3 regions of the Geobacillus sp. C56-T3 genome follow, and region 3 is predicted to be linked to each of the others. Evidence: a T-box and tRNA genes for the amino acid it is inferred to sense, from the RefSeq annotation. Region 3 holds a T-box; the other regions hold tRNA genes.
What was found. A T-box is a leader RNA that pairs with one kind of tRNA and senses whether it is charged. The one in region 3 lies ahead of ileS (isoleucine--tRNA ligase), so its partner is inferred to be a tRNA-Ile.

Region 1 (3,274 bases), 1.1 Mb from region 3:
TTCTCTTTCACTCCCCTCCCGGGGTGCTTTTCACCTTTCCCTCACGGTACTGGTGCACTATCGGTCACTAGGGAGTATTTAGCCTTGGGAGATGGTCCTCCCTGCTTCCGACGGGATTCCTCGTGTCCCGCCGTACTCAGGATCCGCTCGGGAGGGAACGAAGTTTCGACTACAGGGCTCTCACCTTCTCTGGCCGGCCGTTCCAGACCGGTTCGTCTACCCCGTTCCTTTCTCACTCCCATCGTGAGCGGTCCTACAACCCCAAGAGGACATGCCTCTTGGTTTGGGCTGTTCCCGTTTCGCTCGCCGCTACTCAGGGAATCGCGGTTGCTTTCTTCTCCTCCGGGTACTAAGATGTTTCAGTTCCCCGGGTGTGCCCTCCATGCCCTATGGATTCAGGCATGGATACTGCCCCATTACGGACAGTGGGTTCCCCCATTCGGACATCTCCGGATCAACGCTTGCTTACAGCTCCCCGAAGCGTTTCGGCGTTTGCCCCGTCCTTCATCGGCTCCTAGTGCCAAGGCATCCACCGTGCGCCCTTTCCAGCTTAACCTATTGCGCTCTCGGCTTCTTCCTTCATGTCTAGCGTCGGCGCCTGGCTCTCTTCTGCCAAATAACCTTCCCCCTCGGGGTGCAAGCACCCCTGCGGGTGAAGAACATTTGGCTTCGAGAGCCGATCGCGGCGCCTCCGCTTTTCCAATTGTCTAGCTTCGGCTCGCCGCCGCTCGGGGTCAAATAACCTTCGCCTTCGGGATTGTAAATCCCTCCAGGCGAAGAACATTTGCCCATCGCGGCGAAACGCTCGCCTCCGCTTTTCCGGTTATCTAGTTTTCAAGGAACGAGACTACTTCATTGAATTCACTTCTCTGCAGTCTTGTGCCGAGGAATCTTGCTTCCCTGAACCCGCTAGCAGACGCAGGCACAGACGCAAAGTAGCTCCTTTGAATTCGCTTCTTCGCTGGTTTGCGTCGAGGAATTCGGCTTCTCCGAATCCGCTTGTAGACGCAGACGCAAACGAGACTACTTCATTGAATGCACTTCTCTGCAGTCTTGTGCCGAGGAATCTTGCTTCCCTGAACCCGCTAGCAGACACAGGCACAGACGCAAAACTTGATATGGTGGAGCCTATCGGGATCGAACCGATGACCTCCTGCTTGCAAAGCAGGCGCTCTCCCAGCTGAGCTAAGGCCCCATCCAATGGGCCTAAGTGGACTTGAACCACCGACCTCACGCTTATCAGGCGTGCGCTCTGACCAGCTGAGCTATAGGCCCATATACACATTGCAAGGAACAATAAGTTCCCTCAAAACTAAACAAAACAGCAAGCGTCATTATAATCAAACTGATAGGTTTTGTCAAGAAATTCTGTCTAGCTCCGGCTCGCCGCCGCTCGGGGTCAAATAACCTTCGCCTTCGGGATTGTAAATCCCTCCAGGCGAAGAACATTTGCCCATCGCGGCGAAACGCTCGCCTCCGCTTTTCGAATTGTCTAGCTCCGGCCGCCATCGGCTCGCGACGCTTCGGTCCTGCTGCGGCGGGCTAAGCCCGCTCGCAGGCCCTCCAGCGCACCTCGCCGATAGGCGGGCGGCCTCCGCTTTTCATCCTTAGAAAGGAGGTGATCCAGCCGCACCTTCCGGTACGGCTACCTTGTTACGACTTCACCCCAATCACTTGCCCCACCTTCGGCGGCTGGCTCCCTTGCGGGTTGCCTCACCGACTTCGGGTGTTGCAAGCTCTCGTGGTGTGACGGGCGGTGTGTACAAGGCCCGGGAACGTATTCACCGCGGCATGCTGATCCGCGATTACTAGCGATTCCGGCTTCATGCAGGCGAGTTGCAGCCTGCAATCCGAACTGAGAGCGGCTTTTTGGGATTCGCTCCCCCTCGCGGGTTCGCAACCCTTTGTACCGCCCATTGTAGCACGTGTGTAGCCCAGGTCATAAGGGGCATGATGATTTGACGTCATCCCCACCTTCCTCCGACTTGTCGCCGGCAGTCCCTCTAGAGTGCCCAACTGAATGCTGGCAACTAGAGGCGAGGGTTGCGCTCGTTGCGGGACTTAACCCAACATCTCACGACACGAGCTGACGACAACCATGCACCACCTGTCACCCTGTCCCCCCGAAGGGGGAACGCCCAATCTCTTGGGTTGTCAGGGGATGTCAAGACCTGGTAAGGTTCTTCGCGTTGCTTCGAATTAAACCACATGCTCCACCGCTTGTGCGGGCCCCCGTCAATTCCTTTGAGTTTCAGCCTTGCGGCCGTACTCCCCAGGCGGAGTGCTTATCGCGTTAGCTGCAGCACTAAAGGGTGTGACCCCTCTAACACTTAGCACTCATCGTTTACGGCGTGGACTACCAGGGTATCTAATCCTGTTTGCTCCCCACGCTTTCGCGCCTCAGCGTCAGTTGCAGGCCAGAGAGCCGCCTTCGCCACTGGTGTTCCTCCACATCTCTACGCATTTCACCGCTACACGTGGAATTCCGCTCTCCTCTCCTGCACTCAAGCCCCCCAGTTTCCAATGACCCTCCACGGTTGAGCCGTGGGCTTTCACATCAGACTTAAGGGACCGCCTGCGCGCGCTTTACGCCCAATAATTCCGGACAACGCTCGCCCCCTACGTATTACCGCGGCTGCTGGCACGTAGTTAGCCGGGGCTTCCTCGTGAGGTACCGTCACCGCGCCGCCCTCTTCGAACGGCGCCCCTTCGTCCCTCACAACAGAGCTTTACGACCCGAAGGCCTTCTTCGCTCACGCGGCGTCGCTCCGTCAGGCTTTCGCCCATTGCGGAAGATTCCCTACTGCTGCCTCCCGTAGGAGTCTGGGCCGTGTCTCAGTCCCAGTGTGGCCGGTCACCCTCTCAGGCCGGCTACGCATCGTCGCCTTGGTGAGCCGTTACCTCACCAACTAGCTAATGCGCCGCGGGCCCATCCGCAAGTGACAGCCAAAGGCCGCCTTTCAACCAAAGACCATGCGGTCTTCGGTGTTATCCGGTATTAGCTCCGGTTTCCCGGAGTTATCCCGGTCTTGCGGGCAGGTTGCCCACGTGTTACTCACCCGTCCGCCGCTGACCAAACCAGAGCAAGCTCCGATCCGGTCCGCTCGACTTGCATGTATTAGGCACGCCGCCAGCGTTCGTCCTGAGCCAGGATCAAACTCTCCAAAGAAAGTTGATTGGCTTTTCGGATTGTCCAGCTTCGGCCAAAGCGGCCTCCGCTTTTCATGCTGTCTAGCTTCGGCCGCTATCGGCTCGCGACGCTTCGTGTCCCGCT
Region 2 (3,274 bases), 1.1 Mb from region 3:
ACCCCTACCCACACCTCATCCCCGCACTTTTCAACGTGCGTGGGTTCGGGCCTCCAGCCGGTGTTACCCGGCCTTCACCCTGGACATGGGTAGATCACCTGGTTTCGGGTCGACGACGACGTACTTGACGCCCTGTTCAGACTCGCTTTCGCTGCGGCTCCGCCTCTTCGGCTTAACCTCGCACGCCATCGTCACTCGCCGGTTCATTCTACAAAAGGCACGCCATCACCCATCAACGGGCTCTGACTACTTGTAGGCACACGGTTTCAGGTTCTCTTTCACTCCCCTCCCGGGGTGCTTTTCACCTTTCCCTCACGGTACTGGTGCACTATCGGTCACTAGGGAGTATTTAGCCTTGGGAGATGGTCCTCCCTGCTTCCGACGGGATTCCTCGTGTCCCGCCGTACTCAGGATCCGCTCGGGAGGGAACGAAGTTTCGACTACAGGGCTCTCACCTTCTCTGGCCGGCCGTTCCAGACCGGTTCGTCTACCCCGTTCCTTTCTCACTCCCATCGTGAGCGGTCCTACAACCCCAAGAGGACATGCCTCTTGGTTTGGGCTGTTCCCGTTTCGCTCGCCGCTACTCAGGGAATCGCGGTTGCTTTCTTCTCCTCCGGGTACTAAGATGTTTCAGTTCCCCGGGTGTGCCCTCCATGCCCTATGGATTCAGGCATGGATACTGCCCCATTACGGACAGTGGGTTCCCCCATTCGGACATCTCCGGATCAACGCTTGCTTACAGCTCCCCGAAGCGTTTCGGCGTTTGCCCCGTCCTTCATCGGCTCCTAGTGCCAAGGCATCCACCGTGCGCCCTTTCCAGCTTAACCTATTGCGCTCTCGGCTTCTTCCTTCATGTCTAGCGTCGGCGCCTGGCTCTCTTCTGCCAAATAACCTTCCCCCTCGGGGTGCAAGCACCCCTGCGGGTGAAGAACATTTGGCTTCGAGAGCCGATCGCGGCGCCTCCGCTTTTCCAATTGTCTAGCTTCGGCTCGCCGCCGCTCGGGGTCAAATAACCTTCGCCTTCGGGATTGTAAATCCCTCCAGGCGAAGAACATTTGCCCATCGCGGCGAAACGCTCGCCTCCGCTTTTCCGGTTATCTAGTTTTCAAGGAACGAGACTACTTCATTGAATTCACTTCTCTGCAGTCTTGTGCCGAGGAATCTTGCTTCCCTGAACCCGCTAGCAGACGCAGGCACAGACGCAAAGTAGCTCCTTTGAATTCGCTTCTTCGCTGGTTTGCGTCGAGGAATTCGGCTTCTCCGAATCCGCTTGTAGACGCAGACGCAAACGAGACTACTTCATTGAATTCACTTCTCTGCAGTCTTGTGCCGAGGAATCTTGCTTCCCTGAACCCGCTAGCAGACACAGGCACAGACGCAAAACTTGATATGGTGGAGCCTATCGGGATCGAACCGATGACCTCCTGCTTGCAAAGCAGGCGCTCTCCCAGCTGAGCTAAGGCCCCATCCAATGGGCCTAAGTGGACTTGAACCACCGACCTCACGCTTATCAGGCGTGCGCTCTGACCAGCTGAGCTATAGGCCCATATACACATTGCAAGGAACAATAAGTTCCCTCAAAACTAAACAAAACAGCAAGCGTCATTATAATCAAACTGATAGGTTTTGTCAAGAAATTCTGTCTAGCTCCGGCTCGCCGCCGCTCGGGGTCAAATAACCTTCGCCTTCGGGATTGTAAATCCCTCCAGGCGAAGAACATTTGCCCATCGCGGCGAAACGCTCGCCTCCGCTTTTCGAATTGTCTAGCTCCGGCCGCCATCGGCTCGCGACGCTTCGGTCCTGCTGCGGCGGGCTAAGCCCGCTCGCAGGCCCTCCAGCGCACCTCGCCGATAGGCGGGCGGCCTCCGCTTTTCCCCTTAGAAAGGAGGTGATCCAGCCGCACCTTCCGGTACGGCTACCTTGTTACGACTTCACCCCAATCACTTGCCCCACCTTCGGCGGCTGGCTCCCTTGCGGGTTGCCTCACCGACTTCGGGTGTTGCAAGCTCTCGTGGTGTGACGGGCGGTGTGTACAAGGCCCGGGAACGTATTCACCGCGGCATGCTGATCCGCGATTACTAGCGATTCCGGCTTCATGCAGGCGAGTTGCAGCCTGCAATCCGAACTGAGAGCGGCTTTTTGGGATTCGCTCCCCCTCGCGGGTTCGCAACCCTTTGTACCGCCCATTGTAGCACGTGTGTAGCCCAGGTCATAAGGGGCATGATGATTTGACGTCATCCCCACCTTCCTCCGACTTGTCGCCGGCAGTCCCTCTAGAGTGCCCAACTGAATGCTGGCAACTAGAGGCGAGGGTTGCGCTCGTTGCGGGACTTAACCCAACATCTCACGACACGAGCTGACGACAACCATGCACCACCTGTCACCCTGTCCCCCCGAAGGGGGAACGCCCAATCTCTTGGGTTGTCAGGGGATGTCAAGACCTGGTAAGGTTCTTCGCGTTGCTTCGAATTAAACCACATGCTCCACCGCTTGTGCGGGCCCCCGTCAATTCCTTTGAGTTTCAGCCTTGCGGCCGTACTCCCCAGGCGGAGTGCTTATCGCGTTAGCTGCAGCACTAAAGGGTGTGACCCCTCTAACACTTAGCACTCATCGTTTACGGCGTGGACTACCAGGGTATCTAATCCTGTTTGCTCCCCACGCTTTCGCGCCTCAGCGTCAGTTGCAGGCCAGAGAGCCGCCTTCGCCACTGGTGTTCCTCCACATCTCTACGCATTTCACCGCTACACGTGGAATTCCGCTCTCCTCTCCTGCACTCAAGTCCCCCAGTTTCCAATGACCCTCCACGGTTGAGCCGTGGGCTTTCACATCAGACTTAAGGGACCGCCTGCGCGCGCTTTACGCCCAATAATTCCGGACAACGCTCGCCCCCTACGTATTACCGCGGCTGCTGGCACGTAGTTAGCCGGGGCTTCCTCGTGAGGTACCGTCACCGCGCCGCCCTCTTCGAACGGCGCCCCTTCGTCCCTCACAACAGAGCTTTACGACCCGAAGGCCTTCTTCGCTCACGCGGCGTCGCTCCGTCAGGCTTTCGCCCATTGCGGAAGATTCCCTACTGCTGCCTCCCGTAGGAGTCTGGGCCGTGTCTCAGTCCCAGTGTGGCCGGTCACCCTCTCAGGCCGGCTACGCATCGTCGCCTTGGTGAGCCGTTACCTCACCAACTAGCTAATGCGCCGCGGGCCCATCCGCAAGTGACAGCCAAAGGCCGCCTTTCAACCAAAGACCATGCGGTCTTCGGTGTTATCCGGTATTAGCT
Region 3 (3,274 bases):
ATATCGACCCTGAGGAAGAGGATTATGGCATTGTGCTGTTTGCCGTCCGCTATCCGGCGAAATTCGTTTCCCTTGAACATCGCGACGTGTTGGGGGCGCTGATGTCGCTTGGCTTGCGGCGCGGCAAGTTTGGCGATATTCTCGTTCGGGATGGGGAAATTCAGTTTTTTGTTGCTGCTGAAGTCGCCGACTACGTCCGCTTGCATGTCGAAACGATCGGCAAAGCTCCGGTTGCGCTTGAGCCGCTGCCGTTGTCGGCTGCCATGCCGCTTGCCGAAACGTGGGAGGAAGGAACGGTCACGGTGTCTTCTCTAAGGCTCGATGCTGTGCTCGCTCAGGCGTTTCGCCTTGCGCGCGAGAAAGCGCGTGCGCTTGTTGAAAGCGGGCTTGTCAAAGTCAACTGGAAGGTGGTGGACAAGCCGGATTTCCTCTGCGGACCGGGCGATGTCCTGTCGGCGCGCGGTTTTGGCCGCTGCAAGCTGTTTTCGGTGGAAGGGCCGACGAAAAAAGAGCGCTGGCTCGTTCAGATCGGCCGACAAAAATAAGCAAATGACGGCAGGAAATCGGCAAACCGTGTCGAATGAAAGTGAAGAAAAGGAATGATGGAGACGGAGGTGGCCGTTGTGCCGTTGACGCCATTGGATATTCACAACAAGGAATTCAGCCGCGGGTTTCGCGGGTACGATGAAGACGAAGTGAACGAGTTCCTCGATCAAGTCATTAAAGACTATGAAATGCTCATCCGTGAAAAAAAGCAGCTGGAAGAGAAAGTGGCCGAACTGACGGAAAAGCTGAACTACTTTGCGAACATTGAGGAGACGCTCAACAAGTCGATTCTTGTTGCTCAAGAAGCAGCGGAAGAAGTGAAGCGGAATGCGCAAAAAGAGGCGAAGCTGATCATTAAAGAGGCGGAAAAAAACGCCGAGCGCATCATCAGCGATGCATTGGCGAAATCGCGGAAAATCGCCCTCGAGATCGAGGAGCTGAAGCGGCAGTCGAAAGTGTTCCGCGCCCGTTTCCGCATGCTTGTCGAGGCGCAGCTTGATATGATCAACAGCCGCGATTGGGACGAGTTGATGGAGTATGAGGCGCCGGATTTGGAAGAAGGGGCGAGAGAACCGCTGTCACAGCCTTGACGAACCGAAGACGTTTCGGTTATAATAATTGGCAAAAATCGCCGCATCAGCCGCCGTGGGAGGCGGTTGGCTTTTTTCAGGATGAATAGCGAAATAGCCATCGACGATGAAAGGGACAGTAGCTCTTGTACGACCGGTCGCAGCGAGCCGGGGATGGTGGAAGCCTGGCATCGGCGCAAGAGTGAACATCACCCTGGAGTTCCATGCCGAACATCAAGTAGGCCATGGCGCGTCATTCCCGTTACGAATGAAAAGTGGGCTGTGCGTCGTTTGCATGGCCAAGAAGGGTGGTACCGCGAGACCGTTCTCGTCCCTTGCCGGGGGAGAACGGTTTTTTTATTTGGAATCTATCGTTCGAAGGAGGAGCAAGGATGGATTACAAAGAGACGCTGCTTATGCCGCAAACCGAGTTCCCGATGCGCGGCAACTTGCCGAAGCGGGAGCCGGAAATGCAAAAAAAATGGGAGGAAATGGACATTTACCGGAAAGTGCAGGAGCGGACGAAAGGACGGCCGCTGTTTGTTCTGCATGACGGCCCGCCGTATGCCAACGGCGACATTCATATGGGCCATGCGCTGAACAAAATTTTAAAAGATATCATCGTCCGCTACAAATCGATGAACGGCTATTGCGCGCCGTACGTGCCGGGCTGGGATACGCACGGACTGCCGATCGAAACGGCGCTCGCGAAGCAAGGCGTCGACCGCAAATCGATGAGCGTCGCCGAGTTCCGCAAGCGGTGCGAGCAATATGCGTATGAACAAATCGACAACCAGCGCCGGCAGTTCAAGCGGCTCGGTGTGCGCGGCGACTGGGACAACCCGTACATTACGCTCAAACCGGAGTACGAAGCCCAGCAAATTAAAGTGTTTGGCGAAATGGCGAAAAAAGGGCTCATCTACAAAGGGTTGAAGCCGGTCTATTGGTCCCCGTCAAGCGAATCGGCGCTCGCCGAAGCGGAAATCGAATATAAAGACAAGCGTTCGCCGTCGATTTATGTCGCCTTCCCGGTGAAAGACGGCAAAGGCGTGCTTGAGGGCGATGAGCGAATCGTCATTTGGACGACGACGCCGTGGACGATTCCGGCGAACTTGGCGATCGCGGTTCATCCGGATTTGGATTACCATGTTGTCGATGTCAGCGGAAAACGGTATGTCGTCGCTGCCGCCTTGGCGGAATCGGTGGCGAAAGAAATCGGTTGGGACGCATGGTCGGTCGTCAAAACGGTCAAAGGAAAAGAGCTTGAATACGTCGTGGCGAAACATCCGTTTTATGAGCGCGACTCGCTTGTCGTCTGCGGCGAACACGTCACGACCGACGCCGGCACCGGTTGCGTCCATACGGCGCCTGGCCACGGGGAAGACGACTTTCTCGTCGGGCAAAAATACGGGCTTCCCGTCCTTTGCCCGGTTGATGAGCGCGGCTACATGACCGAGGAAGCGCCGGGATTTGAGGGGATGTTTTACGAAGACGCCAACAAGGCGATTACACAGAAGCTTGAGGAAGTCGGCGCTCTGTTGAAGCTCGGGTTTATCACCCACTCGTATCCGCACGACTGGCGGACAAAGCAGCCGACGATTTTCCGAGCGACAACGCAATGGTTTGCGTCGATCGATAAAATCCGCAGCGAGCTGCTTCAGGCGATTAAAGAAACGAAATGGATTCCGGAGTGGGGGGAAATCCGCATCCACAACATGGTGCGCGACCGCGGCGACTGGTGCATTTCCCGCCAACGCGCCTGGGGGGTGCCGATTCCGGTCTTTTACGGCGAAAACGGCGAACCGATCATCACCGATGAGACGATTGAGCATGTGTCGAACTTGTTCCGCCAATACGGGTCGAACGTCTGGTTTGAGCGCGAGGCGAAAGACTTGCTGCCGGAAGGATTCACCCATCCGTCGAGCCCGAACGGCATCTTTACGAAAGAAACGGACATTATGGATGTCTGGTTTGACTCCGGTTCGTCGCACCAAGCCGTGTTGGTCGAACGCGACGATCTCATGCGTCCGGCTGATTTGTACTTGGAAGGGTCCGACCAATATCGCGGCTGGTTCAACTCATCGCTGTCCACCGCCGTTGCCGTCACCGGCAAAGCGCCGTATAAAGGCGTGTTGAGCCACGGCTTTGTCTTGGACGGC

Region 1: it has a tRNA-Ile gene. The T-box ahead of ileS (isoleucine--tRNA ligase) is inferred to sense a tRNA for this amino acid. The anticodon was not compared.
Region 2: it has a tRNA-Ile gene. The T-box ahead of ileS (isoleucine--tRNA ligase) is inferred to sense a tRNA for this amino acid. The anticodon was not compared.

Annotation. Positions count from the first base shown of each region.
Region 1 is NC_014206.1:10,481-13,754, reverse strand. Features, by position in the region: rRNA gene GC56T3_RS00055 (23S ribosomal RNA) at 1-556, opposite strand, end outside; tRNA gene GC56T3_RS00050 (tRNA-Ala) at 1,120-1,195, opposite strand; tRNA gene GC56T3_RS00045 (tRNA-Ile) at 1,202-1,275, opposite strand; rRNA gene GC56T3_RS00040 (16S ribosomal RNA) at 1,612-3,169, opposite strand.
Region 2 is NC_014206.1:30,237-33,510, reverse strand. Features, by position in the region: rRNA gene GC56T3_RS00145 (23S ribosomal RNA) at 1-827, opposite strand, end outside; tRNA gene GC56T3_RS00140 (tRNA-Ala) at 1,391-1,466, opposite strand; tRNA gene GC56T3_RS00135 (tRNA-Ile) at 1,473-1,546, opposite strand; rRNA gene GC56T3_RS00130 (16S ribosomal RNA) at 1,882-3,274, opposite strand, start outside.
Region 3 is NC_014206.1:2,587,019-2,590,292, reverse strand. Features, by position in the region: gene GC56T3_RS12750 (RNA-binding protein) at 1-545, shown strand, start outside; gene GC56T3_RS12745 (DivIVA domain-containing protein) at 624-1,136, shown strand; T-box leader at 1,234-1,454, shown strand; gene ileS (isoleucine--tRNA ligase) at 1,508-3,274, shown strand, end outside.